Regions from separate parts of the Enterococcus sp. AAFC-DPL-5146 genome, predicted to be linked through region 1. Evidence: predicted binding sites of a transcription regulator. Region 1 holds the regulator's gene; each other region holds the start of a gene.

Evidence for each region. The regulator CtsR, encoded in region 1, represses protease genes until heat stress. The targets are predictions, from matches to a motif close to TTGGTCAAAAAAGGTCAAANA.
Region 2: AC4BB2_RS09420 (ATP-dependent Clp protease proteolytic subunit) is a predicted target of CtsR. The motif match lies at 3,831-3,851, and genes of this name have one in related genera.
Region 3: clpP (ATP-dependent Clp endopeptidase proteolytic subunit ClpP) is a predicted target of CtsR. The motif match lies at 5,428-5,448, and genes of this name have one in related genera.

The regions. Positions count from the first base shown of each region.
Region 1 covers NZ_CM177103.1:2,895,415-2,905,575, forward strand. Annotated here, with positions in the region: gene AC4BB2_RS13215 (ATP-dependent Clp protease ATP-binding subunit) at 1-2,145, opposite strand, end outside; gene AC4BB2_RS13220 (CtsR family transcriptional regulator) at 2,150-2,617, opposite strand; tRNA gene AC4BB2_RS13225 (tRNA-Pro) at 2,789-2,862, opposite strand; tRNA gene AC4BB2_RS13230 (tRNA-Arg) at 2,948-3,021, opposite strand; tRNA gene AC4BB2_RS13235 (tRNA-Leu) at 3,033-3,118, opposite strand; tRNA gene AC4BB2_RS13240 (tRNA-Gly) at 3,134-3,205, opposite strand; tRNA gene AC4BB2_RS13245 (tRNA-Thr) at 3,214-3,286, opposite strand; tRNA gene AC4BB2_RS13250 (tRNA-Leu) at 3,319-3,400, opposite strand; tRNA gene AC4BB2_RS13255 (tRNA-Lys) at 3,413-3,485, opposite strand; tRNA gene AC4BB2_RS13260 (tRNA-Val) at 3,492-3,564, opposite strand; rRNA gene rrf (5S ribosomal RNA) at 3,579-3,694, opposite strand; rRNA gene AC4BB2_RS13270 (23S ribosomal RNA) at 3,790-6,701, opposite strand; rRNA gene AC4BB2_RS13275 (16S ribosomal RNA) at 6,987-8,547, opposite strand; gene croR (response regulator transcription factor CroR) at 9,206-9,895, shown strand; gene croS (sensor histidine kinase CroS) at 9,885-10,161, shown strand, end outside.
Region 2 covers NZ_CM177103.1:2,050,368-2,057,396, forward strand. Annotated here, with positions in the region: gene AC4BB2_RS09400 (O-acetylhomoserine aminocarboxypropyltransferase/cysteine synthase family protein) at 1-1,005, opposite strand, end outside; T-box leader at 1,154-1,414, opposite strand; gene AC4BB2_RS09405 (hypothetical protein) at 1,565-1,921, shown strand; gene AC4BB2_RS09410 (hypothetical protein) at 1,954-2,115, shown strand; gene AC4BB2_RS09415 (hypothetical protein) at 2,514-2,948, opposite strand; gene AC4BB2_RS09420 (ATP-dependent Clp protease proteolytic subunit) at 3,080-3,667, opposite strand; gene AC4BB2_RS09425 (cation-translocating P-type ATPase) at 3,951-6,662, opposite strand.
Region 3 covers NZ_CM177103.1:917,333-924,361, forward strand. Annotated here, with positions in the region: gene rapZ (RNase adapter RapZ) at 1-380, shown strand, start outside; gene AC4BB2_RS04160 (gluconeogenesis factor YvcK family protein) at 377-1,369, shown strand; gene whiA (DNA-binding protein WhiA) at 1,394-2,329, shown strand; gene AC4BB2_RS04170 (glucosyltransferase domain-containing protein) at 2,463-3,947, opposite strand; gene AC4BB2_RS04175 (DsbA family protein) at 4,136-4,657, opposite strand; gene clpP (ATP-dependent Clp endopeptidase proteolytic subunit ClpP) at 4,750-5,346, opposite strand; gene AC4BB2_RS04185 (TM2 domain-containing protein) at 5,587-6,054, opposite strand; gene AC4BB2_RS04190 (hypothetical protein) at 6,272-6,787, shown strand.

The DNA of each region.
Region 1 (10,161 bases):
ATTTAAAAATTCAGGACGGAAAGCTTTTTTTAATTCTTCCAGAATCCGTTTTTGCATCGCATCGTAATCTTTCGTCAAATCTTTCACATTGAACCCGACATTTTTTTCTTCACGAATCGCTGTTGCACCAATATTTGAAGTCATAATCAAAATCGTATTTCTAAAATCAACTTTACGTCCTTTAGAATCAGTTAAATGACCATCATCTAATACTTGTAATAAAATATTAAATACATCTGGATGTGCTTTTTCTACTTCATCTAACAAGATAACAGAATATGGTTTTTGACGGATTTTTTCAGTTAATTGTCCGCCTTCTTCATACCCAACATAACCTGGGGGCGAACCAATCAAACGGCTAGTGCTGTATTTTTCCATAAATTCTGACATATCCACTCGGACAAGAGAATCTTCACTGCCAAACATTGTTTCAGCTAAAGCTTTCGCAAGCTCCGTTTTACCAACACCTGTTGGGCCTAAGAACATAAATGAACCAATTGGTCTGTTTGGATCTTTTAACCCACTACGGGCGCGTCGAATTGCACGTGAAACAGCTTGAACAGCTTCATCTTGTCCAACAACCCTGTGGTGTAAGATACTTTCTAATTCCAGTAAACGTTCACTTTCTTTTTTCTCTAACTGTTGTAAAGGAACACCTGTCCATTGTGAAACAACATTTGCGACATCTTGCTCAGTAACACGATTTCCATAGCCCGATGCTTCTTTTTCTTCCAACATTAGAATATTTTCTAGTTTTCGAGCCAATTTTTTCTCTTTTTGGCGTAACCTTGCTGCACTTTCAAAAGATTGAGTCTGGATTGCTTCTTCTTTTTCTTGAATCAAACGAGCAATTTCCAAACGCAAATTATTGATTTCAGAAGGTTCATCGGCTAAATCTAAACGAACTTTTGCAGCCGACTCATCCATCAAGTCAATAGCTTTATCAGGTAATTGACGAGAATTAATATAACGTACCGATAAATGAACTGCTGCATGTAAGGCATCGTCAGTAATTTCTACCCCATGATGTTCTTCATAACGGGAACGCAGACCTTTTAAAATTTCCTCTGCTTCTTCAGGCGTCGGTTCATCAACTTGCACTCGAGCAAAACGACGTTCTAAAGCAGAATCTTTTTCAATATATTTTTGGTACTCATCTAGTGTTGTTGCACCGATCGTTTGCAGTTCACCACGAGCAAGAGCTGGCTTCAAAATATTAGATGCATCAATCGCACCTTCTGCACCGCCCGCACCGATTAAAGTATGCAATTCATCGATAAATAAAATCACTTGTCCATCTTGATAAATTTCATCAATCACTTTTTTCAAACGATCTTCAAACTCACCACGATATTTCGTGCCAGCAACTAAGGCACCCATGTCTAGCATCATCAAACGTTTTTCCAACATATCCTCAGGTACTTCACCATTGACGATTTTTTGAGCTAAACCTTCTGCGATTGCTGTTTTACCAACACCAGGTTCTCCGACCAAAACAGGATTATTTTTAGTTCTGCGGCTTAATATTTGGATTAAACGTCTAACTTCTTGTGAACGTCCAACGACAGGATCCAAATCGTTTTCACGTGCTAATTTTGTTAAATCACGTGCTAAAGAATCTAACGTTGGTGTTCCTTTAGGAGCTGATTTTTGAGCTTGGTTATTGCGACGACGCCCAACGTTACCGCTCATTTGTGGATCAGTAACTCCTATTTTCTTCATTACTAATTGACGCATCTTTGATAGACTTAAACCTAAATTCAATAAAATACGGGAAGCTAGTATATCTTCATCTCTTAATAATCCCAGTAAAATGTGTTCTGTTCCTATATTAGGTGCTCCTAAGCGTTTAGCTTCATCACCAGCATAAGCAAAAACTTGTTTTGCACGAGGAGAATAAGGTAAATATGCACCTTTAGGATATCCTTTAACCGTTCCATATCCAGTTAAATGTTCAATCTCTTCACGGATATCATTTTTATCTGCGCTTAACTGGCGCAAAGCTTTCCCAGCAATTCCGTTTGGCTCCAACACCAAAGCTAACAATAAATGTTCTGAGCCCACGGATTGATGCCTAAAATATTTTGCTTCTTCTTGTGCAATAGCTAAAACCGCCTTGGCACTTTCTGTAAATAATTCGTCCATACTATCATTCCTCCTCGTAACTCAAACGTTCTAAAAATGAATGCATCAATTGAGCACGTAAATAATCTTCATCAGATCCTGCTTTGCCCAATACTTGTTTTCCAAGTACAGACAACATAATATTTCCTTCTCTTTTCGTGATTACGTCTTCTTCATACAACTTCTGTACAAAGATCAGTGCATCTTTTTCTGAGAGTTCATTCCCTGTAAATTGGGCGATTTGTTTTAACAACTGGTCACTATCAGAAATTTGTACCTTTGCGATTCTGATATAGCCGCCACCACCACGTTTACTTTCAACAGAGTACCCACGTTGAATTGTAAAACGCGTGTTGATTACATAATTAATCTGGGAAGGAACACAATTGAATAAGTGAGCCATTTCCGCTCTACGAATTTCAATCTTACTGCTTTCTTCAAGAATCTTCTTTAAATACGCTTCTATTAAATCTGAAGTATTTTGATTACTCATCACACTCATCCTTTTCCCTTGACTAATACTGACCTTAATTATACATAATTTCAAGTGTTTAATAAAGAAGAATGCCCAATTTGATAAGAAAAGATAAATATGTTTGGATATCTAATGTTTATCATTAACGATTAAACAAAAAAGAACAGAGTAATTACTCTGTTCTAAAAATCGGGAAGACAGGATTCGAACCTGCGACCCCTTGGTCCCAAACCAAGTGCTCTACCAAGCTGAGCTACTTCCCGTAGCTATAATAATAAAAAAAGACTAAACGCTTAAAAGGAATCAAGTTCTTTGAACCTTCTAATCCGCAGTCAAACATTTTAACTATGCACCCAAAGGGAGTCGAACCCCTAACCTTTTGATTCGTAGTCAAACACTCTATCCAGTTGAGCTATGGGTGCTACATTACTAATGCCGAGGACCGGAATCGAACCGGTACGGTGATCACTCACCGCAGGATTTTAAGTCCTGTGCGTCTGCCAGTTCCGCCACCCCGGCGAAAAGAACAAGCTAAGCGGAAAACGGGGTTCGAACCCGCGACCCCCACCTTGGCAAGGTGGTGCTCTACCACTGAGCTATTTCCGCAATTTGGATGCCGGCTAAAGGATTTGAACCCTCGACCCTCTGATTACAAATCAGATGCTCTACCAACTGAGCTAAGCCGGCGTATTTGCCTAGTTATGAAACGAGACTAAAAATGCGGGTGAAGGGACTTGAACCCCCACGCCGTAAGGCGCTAGATCCTAAATCTAGTGCGTCTGCCAATTCCGCCACACCCGCAAAATATTTCTATGAGCCGTGCAGGGCTCGAACCTGCGACCCTCTGATTAAAAGTCAGATGCTCTACCAACTGAGCTAACGGCTCAAAAAATGGAGGTTGACGGGATCGAACCGCCGACCCCCTGCTTGTAAGGCAGGTGCTCTCCCAGCTGAGCTAAACCTCCAAGACAACACTTTAGCGTGGCGACGTCCTACTCTCACAAAGGGAAACCCTTCACTACAATCGGCGCTAAGAAGCTTAACTTCTGTGTTCGGCATGGGAACAGGTGTATCCTTCTCGCTATCGCCACCACACTGGGTGTTGTTACTATTAAGTTGAGTGATTATTCACTCAAAACTGGATTGAAGTAGTAATCAAAGCTTCCGAAAAACTTTTTTATTTCGTTTCTTTGGTTAAGTCCTCGACCGATTAGTATTGGTCCGCTCCGTACATCACTGCACTTCCACTTCCAACCTATCTACCTGATCATCTCTCAGGGGTCTTACTTTCTTAAAGAAATGGGAAATCTCATCTTGAGGTGGGCTTCACACTTAGATGCTTTCAGCGTTTATCCCTTCCCTACATAGCTACCCAGCAATGCCCTTGGCAGAACAACTGGTACACCAGCGGTAAGTCCATCCCGGTCCTCTCGTACTAAGGACAGCTCCTCTCAAATTTCCAACGCCCGCGACGGATAGGGACCGAACTGTCTCACGACGTTCTGAACCCAGCTCGCGTGCCGCTTTAATGGGCGAACAGCCCAACCCTTGGGACCGACTACAGCCCCAGGATGCGACGAGCCGACATCGAGGTGCCAAACCTCCCCGTCGATGTGGACTCTTGGGGGAGATAAGCCTGTTATCCCCAGGGTAGCTTTTATCCGTTGAGCGATGGCCCTTCCATGCGGAACCACCGGATCACTAAGCCCGACTTTCGTCCCTGCTCGACTTGTAAGTCTCGCAGTCAAGCTCCCTTCTGCCTTTACACTCTGCGAATGATTTCCAACCATTCTGAGGGAACCTTTGGGCGCCTCCGTTACCTTTTAGGAGGCGACCGCCCCAGTCAAACTGCCCACCTGACACTGTCTCCCACCGCGATAAGCGGTGCGGGTTAGAGGGTTCATAACACAAGGGTAGTATCCCACCAGCGCCTCCACCGAAACTAGCGTTCCGGGTTCATCGGCTCCTACCTATCCTGTACATGTGGTACAAACACTCAATATCAAGCTACAGTAAAGCTCCATGGGGTCTTTCCGTCCTGTCGCGGGTAACCTGCATCTTCACAGGTACTAAAATTTCACCGAGTCTCTCGTTGAGACAGTGCCCAAATCGTTACGCCTTTCGTGCGGGTCGGAACTTACCCGACAAGGAATTTCGCTACCTTAGGACCGTTATAGTTACGGCCGCCGTTTACTGGGGCTTCAATTCTGAGCTTCGCCGAAGCTAACCCATCCTCTTAACCTTCCAGCACCGGGCAGGCGTCAGCCCCTATACGTCATCTTTCGATTTTGCAGAGACCTGTGTTTTTGATAAACAGTCGCTTGGGCCTATTCACTGCGGCTGACCGAAGTCAGCACCCCTTCTCCCGAAGTTACGGGGTCATTTTGCCGAGTTCCTTAACGAGAGTTCGCTCGCTCACCTTAGGATACTCTCCTCGACTACCTGTGTCGGTTTACGGTACGGGCAGTTGTTTTCTCACTAGAAGCTTTTCTTGACAGTGTGACATCAGGAACTTCGGTACTATTATTTCCCTCCCCATCACAGCTTGTCCGTACAGAGTAAAGCATTTGACTCTACTCAAGACTTACTGCTTGGACATGCACTTCCAGTCGCATGCATTCCTTAGCCTCCTGCGTCCCTCCATTGCTCAAACAAAAACAACTGGTACAGGAATATCAACCTGTTGTCCATCGCCTACGCCTATCGGCCTCGGCTTAGGTCCCGACTAACCCTGGGCGGACGAGCCTTCCCCAGGAAACCTTAGTCATACGGTGGACGGGATTCTCACCCGTCTTTCGCTACTCATACCGGCATTCTCACTTCTAAGCGCTCCAGCCGTCCTCACGATCGACCTTCAACGCCCTTAGAACGCTCTCCTACCATTACACCAGAGGTGTAATCCACAGCTTCGGTAAACTATTTAGCCCCGGTACATTTTCGGCGCAGGGTCACTCGACTAGTGAGCTATTACGCACTCTTTAAATGGTGGCTGCTTCTGAGCCAACATCCTAGTTGTCTGTGCAACCCCACATCCTTTTCCACTTAATAGTTATTTTGGGACCTTAGCTGGTGGTCTGGGCTGTTTCCCTTTCGACTACGGATCTTATCACTCGCAGTCTGACTCCCGGATATAAATGAATGGCATTCGGAGTTTATCTGAATTCGGTAACCCGAGATGGGCCCCTAGTCCAAACAGTGCTCTACCTCCATCATTCTTAATTCCGAGGCTAGCCCTAAAGCTATTTCGGAGAGAACCAGCTATCTCCAAGTTCGTTTGGAATTTCTCCGCTACCCACAGCTCATCCCCGCACTTTTCAACGTACGTGGGTTCGGTCCTCCAGTGCGTTTTACCACACCTTCAACCTGGCCATGGGTAGATCACATGGTTTCGGGTCTACGACTACATACTCATTCGCCCTATTCAGACTCGCTTTCGCTGCGGCTCCGTCTCTTCAACTTAACCTCGCATGCAATCGTAACTCGCCGGTTCATTCTACAAAAGGCACGCCATCACCCATTAACGGGCTTTGACTTGTTGTAGGCACACGGTTTCAGGATCTATTTCACTCCCCTTCCGGGGTGCTTTTCACCTTTCCCTCACGGTACTGGTTCACTATCGGTCATTAGGGAGTATTTAGCCTTGCGGGATGGTCCCCGCGGATTCCGACGGAATTTCTCGTGTTCCGCCGTACTCAGGATCCTCCTAGGTGTTGCCAACATTTCGTCTACGGGGCTATTACCCTCTTTAGCGGACCTTTCCAAGTCCTTCGACTATCTTGACAGACTACCACAACGGAGTCCTACAACCCCAACAAGCAAGCTTGTTGGTTTGGGCTCTTCCCGTTTCGCTCGCCGCTACTCAGGGAATCGAATTTTCTTTCTCTTCCTGCAGGTACTTAGATGTTTCAGTTCTCTGCGTCTACCTCTAACCAGCTATGTATTCACTGGAAAGTAACATCCTATAAAAGATGCTGGGTTTCCCCATTCGGAAATCTCTGGATCATAGCTCACTTACAGCTCCCCAAAGCATATCGGTGTTAGTCCCGTCCTTCATCGGCTCCTAATGCCAAGGCATCCACCGTGCGCCCTTATTCACTTAACCTTACGATCTTACGATCGGTTTTGTTTGGTTCGTTTCTCTAGCGATAGAGGCGTCACCAATAAAATAAGCTTCGAACAATTTTAATTAAAAAACTCATTCAACGCGGTGTTCTCGGTTTGTTTTGATTACTTTTTTACTTCAATATCCAGTTTTCAATGAACAATTCGTTTGAGAGAAACATATAATAAGAAAAATAACCAACGGTTATTCTCTATTTATAAGAGTAAACCTCTCAAAACTGAACAAAGTATCGACGAATGTGTAAGTTTCCGTAATATTCCTTAGAAAGGAGGTGATCCAGCCGCACCTTCCGATACGGCTACCTTGTTACGACTTCACCCCAATCATCTATCCCACCTTAGGCGGCTGGCTCCACAAGGGTTACCTCACCGACTTCGGGTGTTACAAACTTTCGTGGTGTGACGGGCGGTGTGTACAAGGCCCGGGAACGTATTCACCGCGGCGTGCTGATCCGCGATTACTAGCGATTCCGGCTTCATGTAGGCGAGTTGCAGCCTACAATCCGAACTGAGAGAAGCTTTAAGAGATTTGCATGACCTCGCGGCCTAGCGACTCGTTGTACTTCCCATTGTAGCACGTGTGTAGCCCAGGTCATAAGGGGCATGATGATTTGACGTCATCCCCACCTTCCTCCGGTTTGTCACCGGCAGTCTCGCTAGAGTGCCCAACTGAATGATGGCAACTAACAATAAGGGTTGCGCTCGTTGCGGGACTTAACCCAACATCTCACGACACGAGCTGACGACAACCATGCACCACCTGTCACTTTGTCCCCGAAGGGAAAGCTCTATCTCTAGAGTGGTCAAAGGATGTCAAGACCTGGTAAGGTTCTTCGCGTTGCTTCGAATTAAACCACATGCTCCACCGCTTGTGCGGGCCCCCGTCAATTCCTTTGAGTTTCAACCTTGCGGTCGTACTCCCCAGGCGGAGTGCTTAATGCGTTAGCTGCAGCACTGAAGGGCGGAAACCCTCCAACACTTAGCACTCATCGTTTACGGCGTGGACTACCAGGGTATCTAATCCTGTTTGCTCCCCACGCTTTCGAGCCTCAGCGTCAGTTACAGACCAGAGAGTCGCCTTCGCCACTGGTGTTCCTCCATATATCTACGCATTTCACCGCTACACATGGAATTCCACTCTCCTCTTCTGCACTCAAGTCTCCCAGTTTCCAATGACCCTCCCCGGTTGAGCCGGGGGCTTTCACATCAGACTTAAGAAACCGCCTGCGCTCGCTTTACGCCCAATAAATCCGGACAACGCTTGCCACCTACGTATTACCGCGGCTGCTGGCACGTAGTTAGCCGTGGCTTTCTGGTTAGATACCGTCAAGGTAAGAGCAGTTACTCTCCTACTTGTTCTTCTCTAACAACAGAGTTTTACGATCCGAAAACCTTCTTCACTCACGCGGCGTTGCTCGGTCAGACTTTCGTCCATTGCCGAAGATTCCCTACTGCTGCCTCCCGTAGGAGTCTGGGCCGTGTCTCAGTCCCAGTGTGGCCGATCACCCTCTCAGGTCGGCTATGCATCATGGCCTTGGTGAGCCGTTACCTCACCAACTAGCTAATGCACCGCGGGTCCATCCATCAGTGACACCCGAAAGCGTCTTTCAAATCAACACCATGCGGTGTCGACTATTATGCGGTATTAGCACCTGTTTCCAAGTGTTATCCCCCTCTGATGGGTAGGTTACCCACGTGTTACTCACCCGTCCGCCACTCCTCTTTTCAAATGAGTGCAAGCACTCGGTAGAAAAGAAGCGTTCGACTTGCATGTATTAGGCACGCCGCCAGCGTTCGTCCTGAGCCAGGATCAAACTCTCATAATAAAAGTTGAACACAATCCGAAGATTGTTAAGCTCATTTGGTTGCTAGCATATTGCTTCGCTTTTGTTAAAAATTGTTGTTTGTTTTTACCGTTGTAAAAACAACCTACACATTTGGTTCGTCTTACTTTGTTCAGTTTTCAAAGGCCTACTTTGTTACCTCGCAGCAACTTTTATATCATATCAAATCAACGATTTGATGTCAACACTTTTTTTCAAAAGTTTCAAAGTTTTTTTCTGCTTGTTGTTGTCGAGTCTTTCTTGACAACTTCATTAGTTTATCAGGTTGTTTGTTATTTGTCAACAACTTTCTTCCTGATTTTTCAAGTTTTTTTAAAACTCGAATTGTTATTCTATTTTTGTCGTTTGGCGTTTTTCATCAGTGCCTTGCGACAAGATATAATATACCAAGTTTCAGTGCTTTGGTCAACTAAAATTTGCACTTTTTTTAAAGTTTTTTTCGTTACCGATTGTTTTATTACTTTTGTTCTTTATTGTTCGTTTTTAAGGAGGAAAACTTGCTTTTTAGTGTCAATTCTTAAATTTTGGTAACATATTCTAAATTTCCCGTAACTTCGCTTTGGTTTTGTCAATTTTTCCGAATATTTGTTAGAATAGAAAAGAAGAATTCTACTATTAGTATATGGAGGAAATGAATGATATGAAAATTTTAGTTGCTGATGATGATAAAGAAATCGTTGAACTACTGAGTATTTATATTCACAACGAAGGCTACGAGGTAGTCAAAGCTTACGATGGAAAGGAAGCTTTATCCAAGATTCGAACGATTTCAGATATTGATTTACTCATCTTAGATATTATGATGCCTATTATGGATGGGATGCAAGTAGTCAAAGAGTTACGAAAAGAATCCCAAATCCCAATCATTATGCTTACTGCTAAAACTACAGATATGGATAAAATCAAAGGTCTAGTGGCTGGTGCAGATGATTATGTGACCAAACCTTTCAATCCTTTAGAAGTCATGGCTCGTGTTAAGTCTATTTTGAGACGTAGTCAAATGCAGCTTAAAGCAGACGAGCCTGATGTACTTGAAATTGGATCATTGATCATCAATAAAGATTCTCATGAAGTCAAAACGGTTGATGGAAAAGAAATTCAGTTAACTGCGTTAGAATTTGGTATTTTGTACTTACTAGCTAGTCATCCAAATCGAGTTTTCAGTGCAGACGAAATTTTCGAACGTGTGTGGCAACAAGAAAGTATTGTTTCTGCAAAAACAGTTATGGTTCATGTCAGTCACTTGAGAGATAAGATTGAAGAGGCAACTGGTGGAGAAAAAGTCATTCAAACAGTTTGGGGAGTGGGATATAAAATCGATGCTCGTTAGACAAAAGAAAATAGAAAAGCAAAAACGGATTACCTTAACATCAAAAGAAATCAGCGAACTACTCGCTGAAGGAATCGTCACGATTATCCTCTTGCTTCTATTAAATGTCTCAATTACGGTTATTCTCAGCGGCAGCCAAACATTACAAGGGCTTATCTGGGCAACTAAAGGGGCTTTCGCTGAAGAGTTGAAAACTGATTTATTTTGGAGTTGGGGGAAATTCATCATCCCTATCTTTTTTGTGGTTGATGTCGGTGTACTGTATT
Region 2 (7,029 bases), 850 kb from region 1:
TAAATATTTTGCTGCAAGCTGATGATAACTATTATCAGGTAAACCCGGGTAATTGACCCATTGAACTTTCGGGTGTTTATTCAAAAATTTCGCAACAGTCAGAGCATTTTCTACATGACGTTCTAATCTCAAAGATAATGTTTCTAAACCCAAAATCAATAAGAAACTATTAAATGGCGAAATTGCGGCTCCTGTATCTCGTAATAAAGAAACTCTTAAACGAGTGATATACGCTGCGGCTCCCACGTCTTTTGTATAAGAAAGTCCGTGATAACTTGGATCTGGATCAACTAATTTAGGAAATTTACCATTTGCCCAATTGAATTTGCCTGAATCAATGATGACACCGCCTAAAGCCACACCGTGTCCGCCAATAAATTTTGTTGCTGAATACACAACTATATCCGCACCAAAATCAAAAGGACGATTTAAATAGGCTGTTGCAAAAGTATTATCGACAATCAATGGAAGCTCATGTTTATGGGCGATTTCTGCAATCGCTTCTAAATCTGCCACGTTCGTGATAGGATTTCCAATTGTTTCTACAAAAATCGCTTTTGTATTTTCTTTGATGGCTTCTTCAAAATTAATTAACTGATCTGGATCAACAAAAGTTGTTGTAATGCCAAACTCTGGCAATTTATGGGCAAATAAATTAAAGGTTCCACCATACAACGTTGAAGCCGAGACAATGTGATCACCACTACTTGCAAGATTCTGGATTGCATAAGTAACAGCAGCCGTTCCAGATGCTACTGCTACAGCTCCGACACCACCTTCTAATTCGTTTAAACGATCTTCTAAAACTGCTGTTGTAGGATTTGTAATCCGGGTATAGATGTTTCCTGCTTTAGATAACGAAAATTTTTCAGCTGCATCTTGCGTATCGTCAAATGTATAAGAAGTTGTTTGATAAATCGGAACAGCCCTTGAATTTGTCTCTTTATCCGGTGTATGTCCACCGTGGATTTGGATCGTTTCGAATTGATAGTTAGTGTTTGTCATTATGCTTCATTCCTTTTCTGTTTTTTATTTTATTTATCTTTTTTACCTTACTGATGCACATGTCATCTTCTTGCATAATGACCACCTCTTTTTATTTATTCTCATTAAAAAGGAACTAAAAAAGCCGCCCCCTACTAGCAATATGCTAGTAAAGGGCGACTGTCGCGGTACCACCTTTATTGGAAACAACTTCCATCTCAACCCAAACGCAGAATTTCTTCTTGATTTGGTGCTTTGTTAACGGTGGCTGCCGTAAAAATCAATATGATTTTTCCTCTCTAAGATCATTTTCGACAAGTGTTCATTACTTTCTTTCACCAAATGAAAGCTCTCTAGTTCCAGCTAAAAATAAATTCGTTCAGCTTGGTTTAAATGTCTGCTTGTGTACTCTTCTTTTCACTGAGTTTTATTATTGAAATCAATATTAAAATAAACTTATTTTTTTGTCAACTTTTTTCCTTTTATTTTCATTTTTTATAAATTTTTAAGTAAAACAGGGTGTCCCATTTCTCTTTCTATCTATTTTTTATTATAATTAGGAAAACTGGAGGTCGATTTAATGTCAGCAAGTAATGAAAAAGTGGAAATACTTTTGTCTTATCTATCTGAAATTCACACAAAGAGTTTATCTTTATATGATCTTGTTACTAGTCGTACGCATTCTGAGGATACTCGAATCCTTTTGAATATGAATGAAGTATTCACCTATTATCATAGTGTACGTGTTTTTTACTTTAGTAATAGTGAGTTGAACGCACCACAAGTACACTCATTCTTCAAGGCTTTTGAAGATTTTTATTTTGAATTAAAACAGCTCTTCTTCCTTGAAGATGATGATAGCGCCCTACTTTATAATAAGTTAACAGCTATGCAAGATTATTTTGAGCAGTTGACGAATGAATTTAATGTTTTATAATAGAGTAGACAACACGTAAAGAAGGTGCCCAAATGGATCAAAGCGAAGTAGTAGATCGCTTACGCGAAGAGTTGGAAATTCCATTTTTTAATGGAACAATCGAAGAACGTGAATACACAGAAGCAGAGTACCAAAAGATCAAATCTGACCTTGTTCAGTATTTTGATGACTATGTCCGTAATGTAGAAAATTGATAGAGCTCTTACGTTATTATTTAAAAAGTCTAATCCAACGCTTATTCACGTTGGATTAGACTTTTTATATTTCTCACTTTTAATTAAAAAAACAAGCAAATAATCTGTCCGATTAAAATAGAATACAAATAGATAAAATAACTTTTCTTTATTTAAAAATAAATAGAATAAATATATTATCATAGAAATTATAATATGTTGATTTTTGAAAAATAAAAAACCACCGGCTGAAAAGGCCGATGGAAAAGGAGTATTACTCAATAAGAGTAAAATGAAAAATAAAAAGGTTGTTGTTGGTATGAACATATAATACAACACAATTTTTCTTTTGTCTACTAAAAATAACATTAAAACAAAATTAAGCATTCCTTTTTTTAGTCATTTTTTTGTTTATCTTTTTATTTATTTAACAAAAGATTACTCATTCGTGTAATTGCAAACGAAATATCGTCAGTTGCTTTGTCTTGTTTTTCTTCAGAGTTGTTGAATAAATCAACATCTACACCTTTTTCTGGATCTAAAGATAAAATCATTTCATTACATCCAGCTAAATATTCGATATATGAACGCTCGAATTTTTTATGAATCCCCATTACACGTGCTGGCGGACGTAATTGCGTGACTTTCTCCAACATCGCTGTATACTCTTTCGTCCCATCTTGAAAAATACGTTGAATTTCAGCGATTCTTTCAGGAGCTAGCTCAGTCACCTTTCCTTCATCAATTGCTTTACGTACTTCTTCGTAGTAGTCGTTCATTTTTTCTCCGACTTCTTCTGTTTCTTTTACAATATCATTGATTTTTTGAACATAATATCCTAAGTTTGGTTTCACTATCTTTCCTACTTTCTTTTAGTAATCACTTAATTTTAACTTTTTCACCTTCACATGACAAGGACTATCTGCAAATCCTTAATTTCAAGTCAAAAAAAACTGCAAACGGCTTTGTTTGCAGTTTCTTAATCTTATTTGATTTCGTCACTTGTTTTGATGATTTTAGAAATCATGCCGTAATCTTTCGCTTCATCAGCAGACATCCAAAAGTTACGGTCTGTGTCTTTAGCAATTTTTTCATAGGTTTGACCTGTTGCTTCAGCAATCAAACGGTTCACACGTTCACGCATGCGGATGATTTCTTTCGCTTCGATCTGGATTTCTGTACTTTGTCCTTGAACACCGCCAGCAGGTTGATGAATCATATAACGGGTATTTGGCAAGCTGTATCTGTTCTTGGCATCAGCTGCTAGATAAATTGTAATTCCAGCACTTGCAACCCAACCAGTACCGATCACAATAACTTCTGGTTTTACAAATTTAATCATATCATGGATTGTATCACCCGCTTCAACGTGTCCACCTTGGCTATTAATAAAAATCTTGATTGGTTCATCTCCCATTGCTGCTAGTAAAAGCAATTGAGAAGTGACTTCTCTGGCTAAATCTTGATTGATTTCACCGTAAATCAAAATTGTTCGTTCTTCAAAAAGTTTTTTCATAAAGGCATTTGGTTGTTGTTTTTCTTCTGTTTCTTCATTTTCATCTAAATAGTTCATGTCTAGTGACCTCCTTATTTTTAAAAGCAGAATGGGCTCGGTTCTATTTTTTACGAAAAAGCTGACCCATGCAGCTAGATAACATACAAGCTGAATAAAATCATTTAACATGTAAAGTTAAATGTCTATATTAATAATACCGCAATCTGAAAATTTGTCCACTTTTTTGACTTGTTTTGACCTTAAAAAATATAATTTGAATCTAGTAAAAATTATACCAATAAAAAAGTAGAAATGCATCTAAAGACACATTTCTACTTTTCATTTTTCTAAATAAATTGTATTAGATTTTACCCATTCTACGTTGAACAAACTTCACGATTTCCACAATAGGAACAATCGCAAATGATGTTCCGGCAACTATTGCCCATTGGTAAGCATCTAAAGATGTTACGCTAAACAAGTCATTGAAGCCTGGAATCAAGATCGTCGCTGCTAATAGTAGGAACGATACCAAGATTGCCCAGTTGAATGATTTGTTTCTAAACAAACCAACTTTAAAGATTGATTGGTAAATAGATTTCACGTTAAAGGCATGGAACAATTGAATCAAACCTAATGTCGCAAAAGCCATGGTCAATGCATCTCCATGTTGTAAATCATATAAAGCCGTTGCAGATAGGTTTGGCATATTGGCTGCTGTATGTGCTGGGAATTCGATTGCCATTTTGTAAACGATCAGTGTCAATGCACCTTGTGTAATCCCTTGATAAATGACACTGCTCAAAACACCACCAGAGAAGAAGTTTGATTTTTTCCCACGAGGTGCATGGCTCATAACATCACGTTCTGCTGGTTCCACACCTAAAGCAATCGCTGGGAATGTATCTGTTACTAAGTTGATCCACAATAAGTGAACTGGTAGTAAGGTGTCCCAAGCTAACATTGTTGCAATAAATAATGTTAATACTTCCCCTAAGTTGGCAGAAAGTAGGTATTGAATTGTTTTTTGGATGTTAGAGAAGACTTTACGTCCTTCTTCAACAGCGACGATAATTGTAGAGAAGTTGTCATCAGCTAAGACCATATCAGAGGCGCCTTTTGATACTTCTGTACCAGTAATCCCCATTCCGATACCGATGTCTGCTGCTTTCAAGGCTGGCGCATCATTCACACCGTCACCTGTCATTGCAACTACTTTTCCTTCTTGTTGCCAAGCTTTTACGATACGTACTTTATGTTCAGGTGATACACGTGCATAAACAGAGTAATGTCCAACGACTTTAGCAAATGCTTCATCAGATAACTCATTTAATTCAGCACCTGTAATGACCGCATCATCGTCACCTTCTTTGATGATTCCTAGACGAGCAGCAATTGCTTCTGCTGTGTCTTTGTGGTCTCCGGTAATCATGATTGGACGAATACCAGCTTCTTTAGCAACTTTAACCGCTTCTGCCGCTTCTTTACGTTCTGGATCAATCATGCCGACAAGTCCAGCAAATACTAAATCTTTTTCGACTAAATCAGAATCCATTTCACCAGGAACTGCATCAACGATTTTGTAGGCCATTCCTAACACACGTAGAGCTTGTTTGGCCATTTTTGTGTTGTTCGTTAAAATATCTTTGCGTCCTGATTCATCTAAAGTTGTTGTTTGATTATTTAATAGGACTTGATTACAACGTTTCAATAACTCATCTGGTGCACCTTTTACAGAAACTAGGAATTTTCCATCTGTTAATTGGTGAACAGTTGTCATTAATTTACGATCTGAATCAAATGGAATTTCAGCAACGCGAGGTTCAGCTGCAACTTTTTCAGTTACATTGAAGCCATGGTCTAAACCATATTGTACTAACGCTGTTTCGGTGGGATCACCAATCAACGTACCGTCTTGAGCAATTTTTGTATCATTCGTAAATGTCATAATTTTTAATGCCATATTATCCATTGATACATCTGCAGTAGCTGGTGCTACGTTATTATCAGTGTATAGTGCTTCAACGGTCATTTGGTTTAGTGTTAATGTTCCTGTTTTATCAGAACAGATAATGTCTGTACTTCCTAATGTTTCAACAGCAGGAAGTTTGCGGACAATTGCGTTTTTCTTGGCCATTTTTTGTGTTCCTAAAGCCAAAATGATTGTAACGATTGCAGGTAATCCTTCTGGAATCGCTGCAACGGCTAATGAGATAGACGTTAATAACATATCAATCCATGTACGACCGTTCATCATCCCTACAACAAACATCACTGCGGCGATTACTAATATCGCAATCGTCAACATTTTACCTAATTGGTTTAGATTTTGTTTTAATGGTGTTTCTGTTTCTTGTTCGTTAGCTAGCATACCGGCAATTTTACCGACTTCTGTATTCATTCCAGTTCCAACAACCACACCGATTCCTCGACCATAGGTAACGTTACTGTTTGAGTAGGCCATATTGATGCGGTCACCAATACCAATATCATCTGCTGTTCCTTGCAAAACAGCTATTGCTTTTTCAACAGGAACAGACTCACCTGTCAATGCAGCCTCTTCTATTTTTAGAGTAGCTGCTTCTAATAAACGTAAATCCGCTGGTACAACATCTCCAGCTTCTAATAAAACAATATCACCAGGAACTAATTCATCACTTTTGACTGTGATAACATGTCCATCACGACGAATATTTGCATTAGGTGAAGACATTTCTTTTAGTGCTTCAATTGCTTGTTCTGCTTTAGCTTCTTGAATCACACCAAAAATGGCATTTAAAACAACAACCAGTAAAATAATAATCGAATCAACCACATCATGTGAAAATACTGCTGAAATCACCGCAGCAAACAACAAGACAATAATCATAAAGTCTTTAAACTGCTCAAAGAATTTTACAACGATTGATTTTTTCTTGCCTTCATCTAATGCGTTGGCACCATAACTTTCTAATCTTTTTTTCGCTTCTTGATCTGATAGACCTTCTACAGTCGTATCAAATTTTTGTAAGACCTCTTCTTCTGACTGCGTGTAAAATGCTTCAGATAGTTGAACCTTTTTTTCTTCTGACATGTTCTTCCTCCTCTTTAATTTTGCAGCTACTTAAATCTATTTTACTTCATAAAAGCAAAACGAACACGTTTTTGAACTTCTGACTTAACAGGATGGTTCGCAGCAAAAACGAAAAAAAATAGACCTCTGTATGCTACCTAAATAGAACATACATAAGTCTCACCGTTTAAGACAACACCAGAAATTGCTTTCGGAGTTGGTGATGTTGTCGCAGCTAGCGCCGCCAGTTACTCCCTCATGAAATAATATGGTGGTGATTAAAAACGTGAATCACCAATAATTATTGTTACATTGATTATACCTGTTCTTTTCATGTTTTTCAAATGAAATCGTAGTAATTTTCAGAAAAGTCTTTGTTTAATTTGAA
Region 3 (7,029 bases), 1.0 Mb from region 1:
AATTAGTTTCTTTTGGTTTTAAATATGGGTTGCCGATAGATGCAGATATAGTAATGGATGTCCGTTTTTTACCGAATCCACACTATATTCCAGAGCTAAGACCATTGACAGGACAAGATCAGCCTGTTTACGATTATGTGATGAGTTTTCCTGCAACAGAAAGCTTTTATGTTCGTTTTATCGATTTATTGAAACATGTAATGCCTGGTTATGAAAAAGAAGGTAAATCAAGTATTACGATTGCAATTGGTTGTACGGGTGGACAACATCGTTCTGTTGCTTTGACAGAACGTGTCGGTAAAGAGCTTGCTAAAGATTACCATGTCAACATTACTCATCGTGATAAAGGCAAACGCAAAGAGACGGTGAACCGCTCATGAAAACGTACCGTATTAGAAAACCAAAAATTGTGGTGGTCGGTGGAGGAACTGGTTTACCAGTAATTCTAAAAAGCTTACGTAACCAGAGTGCAGATATTACAGCAGTTGTAACGGTTGCTGACGATGGGGGAAGCAGTGGTGAAATACGTGATTCAATGAATATGACGCCGCCAGGAGATTTAAGAAATGTACTAGTTGCTCTATCAGATATGCCACAACTTTATGAAGATATATTTCAATATCGTTTTGATAAGTCGGATAAATATTTTGCTAATCATGCGATTGGGAATTTGATTATTGCTGCTGTGTCAGAAATGCGCAACAGTACTTATGAAGCAATTCAGTTACTTTCAAAAATGATGCATGTAGATGGACACATTTATCCATCCTCAGAAAGACCGTTAACACTTCATGCTATTTTTAAAGATGGCACAGTTGCGGTTGGAGAATCTAGTATCGCTGTTGATCGAAAAACAATAGATCACGTATTTGTGACTAACACATATGATGATGAACAACCGAAAGCTGCTAGGAAAGTAGTTAAAGCAATTGAGGAAGCAGACATGATTGTTTTAGGACCCGGTAGCATGTTTACGAGTATTTTACCAAACTTGGTTATCAATGAAATCGGTGAAGCAATCATCCATGCAAAAGGAGAAGTTGTTTATATCTGTAATATCATGACTCAAAAAGGTGAGACAGAACATTTCACTGATGCGGATCATGTTTGTGTACTACATGAACATCTAAAAAGTAAATTTGTTGATACCGTCTTGGTAAATACTGAAAAAGTACCAGATGGCTATATGGATCCGGAAGTTTATGACGAATATTTAGTTCAAGTAGAGCATGACTTCCAAACCTTACGAGATGAGGGGTGTCGTGTGATATCTACCGACTTCTTGAAGTTAAGAGATGGCGGTGTTTTCCACGATGGAGATAAAGTTGTGGATGAACTATTCCGTATTGTTTTTGGCGCAAAATATTAAAGAATAAGAGAGGAGGAAGGGAGATTGTCTTTTGCGGCAGATGTAAAAAAAGAGCTGACAACCTTAGAAGTTCATCGAGAGCACGCTAAAGCTGAGTTAGCCGCCTTGATTCGAATGAACGGTTCCTTAAGTATTGTAAATCAGCAGTTTGTTTTAAATGTTCAAACGGAAAATGCAGCGATTGCTAGACGTATTTATTCTCTTTTAAAAGACCATTATGATGTTCGTTCAGAATTATTAGTTCGAAAAAAAATGAAATTAAAAAAGAATAATGTCTATATTGTACGTTTAAAACAAGATACTAAAAATGTTCTTGCTGATTTAGATATTCTGGATGGGATGATGTTTAATACTCATGTATCAGATGAAATTATGGGTAATGCACAAAAAATGAGATCCTACTTAAGAGGGGCTTTTATGGCTTCAGGATCTGTCAATAATCCAGAAACGAGCCGCTATCATTTGGAAATATTTTCGATTTATGAAGAACATAATGATGATATTTGTCAGATGTTGAACTACTATGACTTAAATGCACGAACATTGGAACGTCGGAATGGTTATATTTCTTATTTAAAAGGCGCAGAGCGAATCGCTGACTTTTTGACTTTGATTGGTGCAACAAATTCAATGTTGAAATTTGAAGATGTCCGAATCGTTCGTGATATGCGTAACTCAGTAAACCGCTTAGTCAACTGTGAAACAGCAAATCTTAATAAAACAATCGATGCAGCTTCTAAACAAATCGAAAATATTCAATACATTGAAAGTGTTGTCGGGTTAACGGCTTTGCCTGATAAACTACAAGAAATTGCTGAATTACGTTTGGAATATCCAGAAGTTAGTTTAAAAGAATTAGGAGAGATGATTCCTTCCGGCGCTATTTCAAAATCAGGAATTAACCATCGAATTCGTAAAATTAATGAGTTCGCTGATAAACTGAGAGAAAAAAGTGTGTGATTTATGAATCATTTATTATGTTTATCTAATAATTTTGATGAATATGATGGATTAAACGTTCGGTATCTCATAAAATGAAGTAATGGCAAGTCAAATTAAAAGGAATTGAACCTTAACTTGACTTGCCATTACTTTATTTTGGAAAAATATATAAATCATTGTTTCTCTCGTAGATGTCATAATAATAATCAGTAAATTTCAATTCACTAGGATTTTTTTTGAAGGTTTTAGGATTAAGTTGATTAATAGTAATCTCCATTCCTGTGTAGGTTTTAAACCATAACTGATTTGGCCAATAGACCTCTGCATTTGATGGAACTATTTCTTTAAGAATAGGGAAATTCCTCACTGAATTGATCAGAATAGGAGAGTCTTTAAAGAGTGATTTAGAATAAATAGCCATTGTATCAGGTGTTATTAAATTTTTTAAATCTCCAGCCAAGATAAGACTTTGTTTTTCAAATGCTTCTTTTTGATAATGAAGTGTAGACGCGTAAACAAAAGGAAAAGAAAGTATATAATAACAAAAGAAACAAACAAATATTTTTGTTGTTAAACGTATCCAATTTGATGATAATTTCAATTTATTTAGAAGTAAAATAATTGTTATTGAAGAAAATACACCAAATCCATAAGCATACCGCGGCGCCACCAATGCTAATTTTTCAGGAAAAATCAAAAATACACCGTAGCTTAATACAGATGCTAAAATTAAATACAATGCAACAAAACTTATGCTTTTGATGAAATGTAGTTTTGAATTTAGAATACTAGTTATCACAAATAAAAGCATTAAAATGATAAAAAGAGCTAGCCAAAGTTTTGTACTTTGGTCTAATATTTGATTCAAGTACATTTGACTATTAGTTAAAATAGTTTTAGGAATATCTTTTATATGGGCGATTACAACATGTTCTCCTCGACTAGATAATTGAGGATTAAGTTTTGTTTCGAAAACATAAATAACCATAGCAATAATATATGCCAATGCGGATAAAAATACTTTTTGGTATGTTTTATGGTGTTTTTCATTAGACAGAATTTCGTTTAAAGAAAGCGCTAATACCATAATAATGTAAATACCAGAAGAAGCTTGGTAAGTATTACACATGAAAAAAATACTTATAATAGATAATACAAAGAAAGTTTTTGATTTTTTTTCCCACCAAAGAAATGGAATAACAGAGAACAAAATACTTAATGCCATATATGGACTATCAAACCTAAAACTCACACTTTGTAAAAACCAAGGATTTAAACCGATGATTGTTGAAACAATCAGGGGAAATACCTCTAGTTTTTTGTTATTTAAACAATAGACGACAATGATACTAGCCGCAGATAAAATAAGTCCTGTAATAATATGAGTAGTTAATCCAAGATCTGTTAAGTGTCTGCTTCCTTGAACGAACCAAGAAGCAATTTCACTGCCCAAACGGGAATAACTTCTTGCAAAGTCAGTAGCTCCAGTAATTTGTCTGGCAGTATCATCAAGATAAGGGAAATTTATTATTCCTATAGATAAAATAGCCATTTGATAAATAAAAATTGTCATAAGCAGTAAGTATCTATTTTCTATTGCCCATTTTTTTGTCAATAACATGTATTTGTTTAACATATTTTTCTCCTGTTTTTTATTTTTGTATGATTTAAGGTGAGTAATCATATCTAATACAATTATAACTTAATCATATCAGATTTAAAACAATCTTATTTTTAAGGAAAGTTAAAATTTTAGGTAATATGTGAAAAAGTTAAATGAAAATAAAAAATGAGACAAAGCTAATTAAGCCTCATCTCATTTATTTATTTTACGTTTAAATAAGAGATTAACTCTTCTTTAGTTACAGACTCATCAAAGATATGCTCACCAATCACAATCGTTGGTACAAACTTAATATTTGCTGCTTCAGCTTCTGTGATAACAGATGTCACGACTGCAGGTTCTTCCTTTTTAGCTAACTGTAAATTATCTTCTGCAAAAACTGCCACATCTTCTAAAGAAAGATTTCCCCATTGATCTTGAGTCTCATACATTTGTTTTAGATTCATCAATCCTTTTTCAGGTAAATCATAGTCAATATGATGATGCATCACATTCCCACGTTGTAGACTTTCTTTTTCTTTATCAAAAAGTTTGATGATTCGTTGTACTTTACCATCGTTGACATAGGTATTCAATAAGTCAAACGATTCTTCAAACCATTTTTTGCAGTATGGGCACCGAACATTCATAAATTCAACCATTTTTACAGGAGCGGTGTCTTTCCCAATAATTAGACCATTTTTAGTAGTAACTTTTGTAGCATCGATAATTGAAATATCCATTTTAATACCATCCTTTCATTGCTTCTATCCTAAGTGTAGCGTTTTTTGTCTCCAGTATAAATAAAAATGCCTAAAATTTTAGGCATTTTCTATTATTTACTTAAAGAGCTGCTGTTTTCCATTACTTCATCAATCAAACCATATTCTTTCGCTTGTTGAGCTGTCATAAAGTTGTCACGATCTGTGTCTCGTTCGATGACTTCAAGTGGTTGACCAGTGCGTTTTGCTAAAATTTTATTCAAACGATCGCGAGTGTCTAAAATATGTTTTGCTGCAATCTCGATTTCAGTTGCTTGACCTTGAGCACCACCAAGGGGTTGATGAATCATGATTTCCGCATTTGGTAATGCAAAACGTTTGCCTTTTGTACCAGCAGTTAATAAGAAACTTCCCATAGACGCTGCCATTCCAAGTACGATAGTTTGGACATCCGCTTTAACAAAATTCATGGTGTCAAAAATTGCTAATCCTGCAGAAACACTTCCACCTGGTGAATTGATATAAATATAGATGTCTTTTTCAGAGTCTTGTGCATCCAAAAATAACAATTGGGCAATCACTGAGTTAGCCACATTATCGTCGATTGGACCACTTAACATAATAATTCTATCTTTTAATAATCGTGAATAAATATCATAGGCTCTTTCTCCACGAGATGATTGTTCAATGACTGTTGGTATTAAATTCATAGTATATTCCTCCTATATAAAAAACTCTTCAAATCATTTTATCACAAAGCATATCTTAATGCTTAAAAAAAGTATACTTTATTGGTCAATAAAGGTCAACTTTAATGCCTAAATTGAGGATAAAAATCTTTATAAATGAATTTTTATAGTAGGAGAAATTTATTATATTTAAACTAGCTTGATCTTGTCTTGAGTTGAACAAAAAAAGCCCTAAGAATTCTTAAGGCTTTGACATAATGATTATGAAGTTACCACAATATTACCATTTTGATCTGCAGGTTTAAGTAAAGTAGCAATTGATGTGAAAAATGCAATAATACCTGGAATCGTTGTCCAACAAAATACTAGATACATGATACCTTTTCCAGTAAAACCAGAGTAGAACTTATGAACACCGATTCCGCCCAGGAAAAATGCTAATATAAAATAAATCCATTTGTTTACTACTTGACCATGTTGCACATAGCCCCCAACGGCTTGTGTATTGTTGTTTTCATTTACGATATTGATGTTGATTTTATCTTGTAGATTTTCTGATGTTTTTTCGACTTTATGGATAATTAACTCATCGCCATCTTCAAATACATCTACAATGTCACCAATCTCTGGTTTGAAATTAAACCATTCGTACAATGCTCTTGTTGTACTACCGTCCTCATTGGCAATAACAACATCTTCAAAATCTAATTTAACAACTTTTTTCCCCATTCAAACTTCCTCACTTCTGATGATACAATATAATTACCGTTATGTTATATCATCAAATAGAAGAGTAAGCTTTACCATCTAACATTTTATGAAAGTTATAATAACCAAAAGGCTATATTTTTTATTAGAGTCGAAAAATTTTTATCATATTTTTTTGTCCTTGTAAAAGAGTATGTTATACTAAAAAAACAAGAACGAAAAGAGTGAGGGAATCCAAATGGTTGTTTTTATTGCAGGTATAACAGGCGTTTTGATTGGTGCTGTTATTGTATCAGTTGGTGTAGCTTTACGTGTAAGCTATGAAGAACGCAAAGCTGTACGTTATCGAGAATTAGAGCATTTTGTCAAAGAAATAGAAAGTTTGAATTTATTAAATAAAAAGATCAATGAAATTTTGCAAAAAAGAGAGATTTATGTGGAGAAGTCCGTGAATTTTGTATCTATGGATGACTGTTATATTAGTATTGATGATTTTATCTACTTAGAGTCTTTTTCTGCGCAAAATAATTTTTATTTGCCCACATACTTAATAGAAGAATTCTTCAAAAAAATCACTCATAGAAAAGTTATCTTAACACCAGATGAAGTGATTTCAATGGGAGGAAGTACCTATAAAGGCGGACGAGTAATTTTAGAAAATTTTTCTGATGAGTTACTTGCGATTATAGAGGATAAAAAAAGACAGATGAAACGTCTAACGCACAAACCTTTATACTATTTCCAACAAAACTGAAAAACTACTGATATTCTATTTCATGAGTATCAGTAGTTTTTTATTATGGACTTTTCTAATTACTAGCTATAATTCCACCAATATGAACATTAAGTAATAAAAGATAAACTTATTTATTTAGAATTTTCTGAATCTTTTCGCCAAATTTTATTGACATTCTCATTTATTAGGTATATAGTTAACAAAAGCTTTTATTTATCACATGCTATTTTAATCTTTACAGATTTTTTATACGAGGAGAC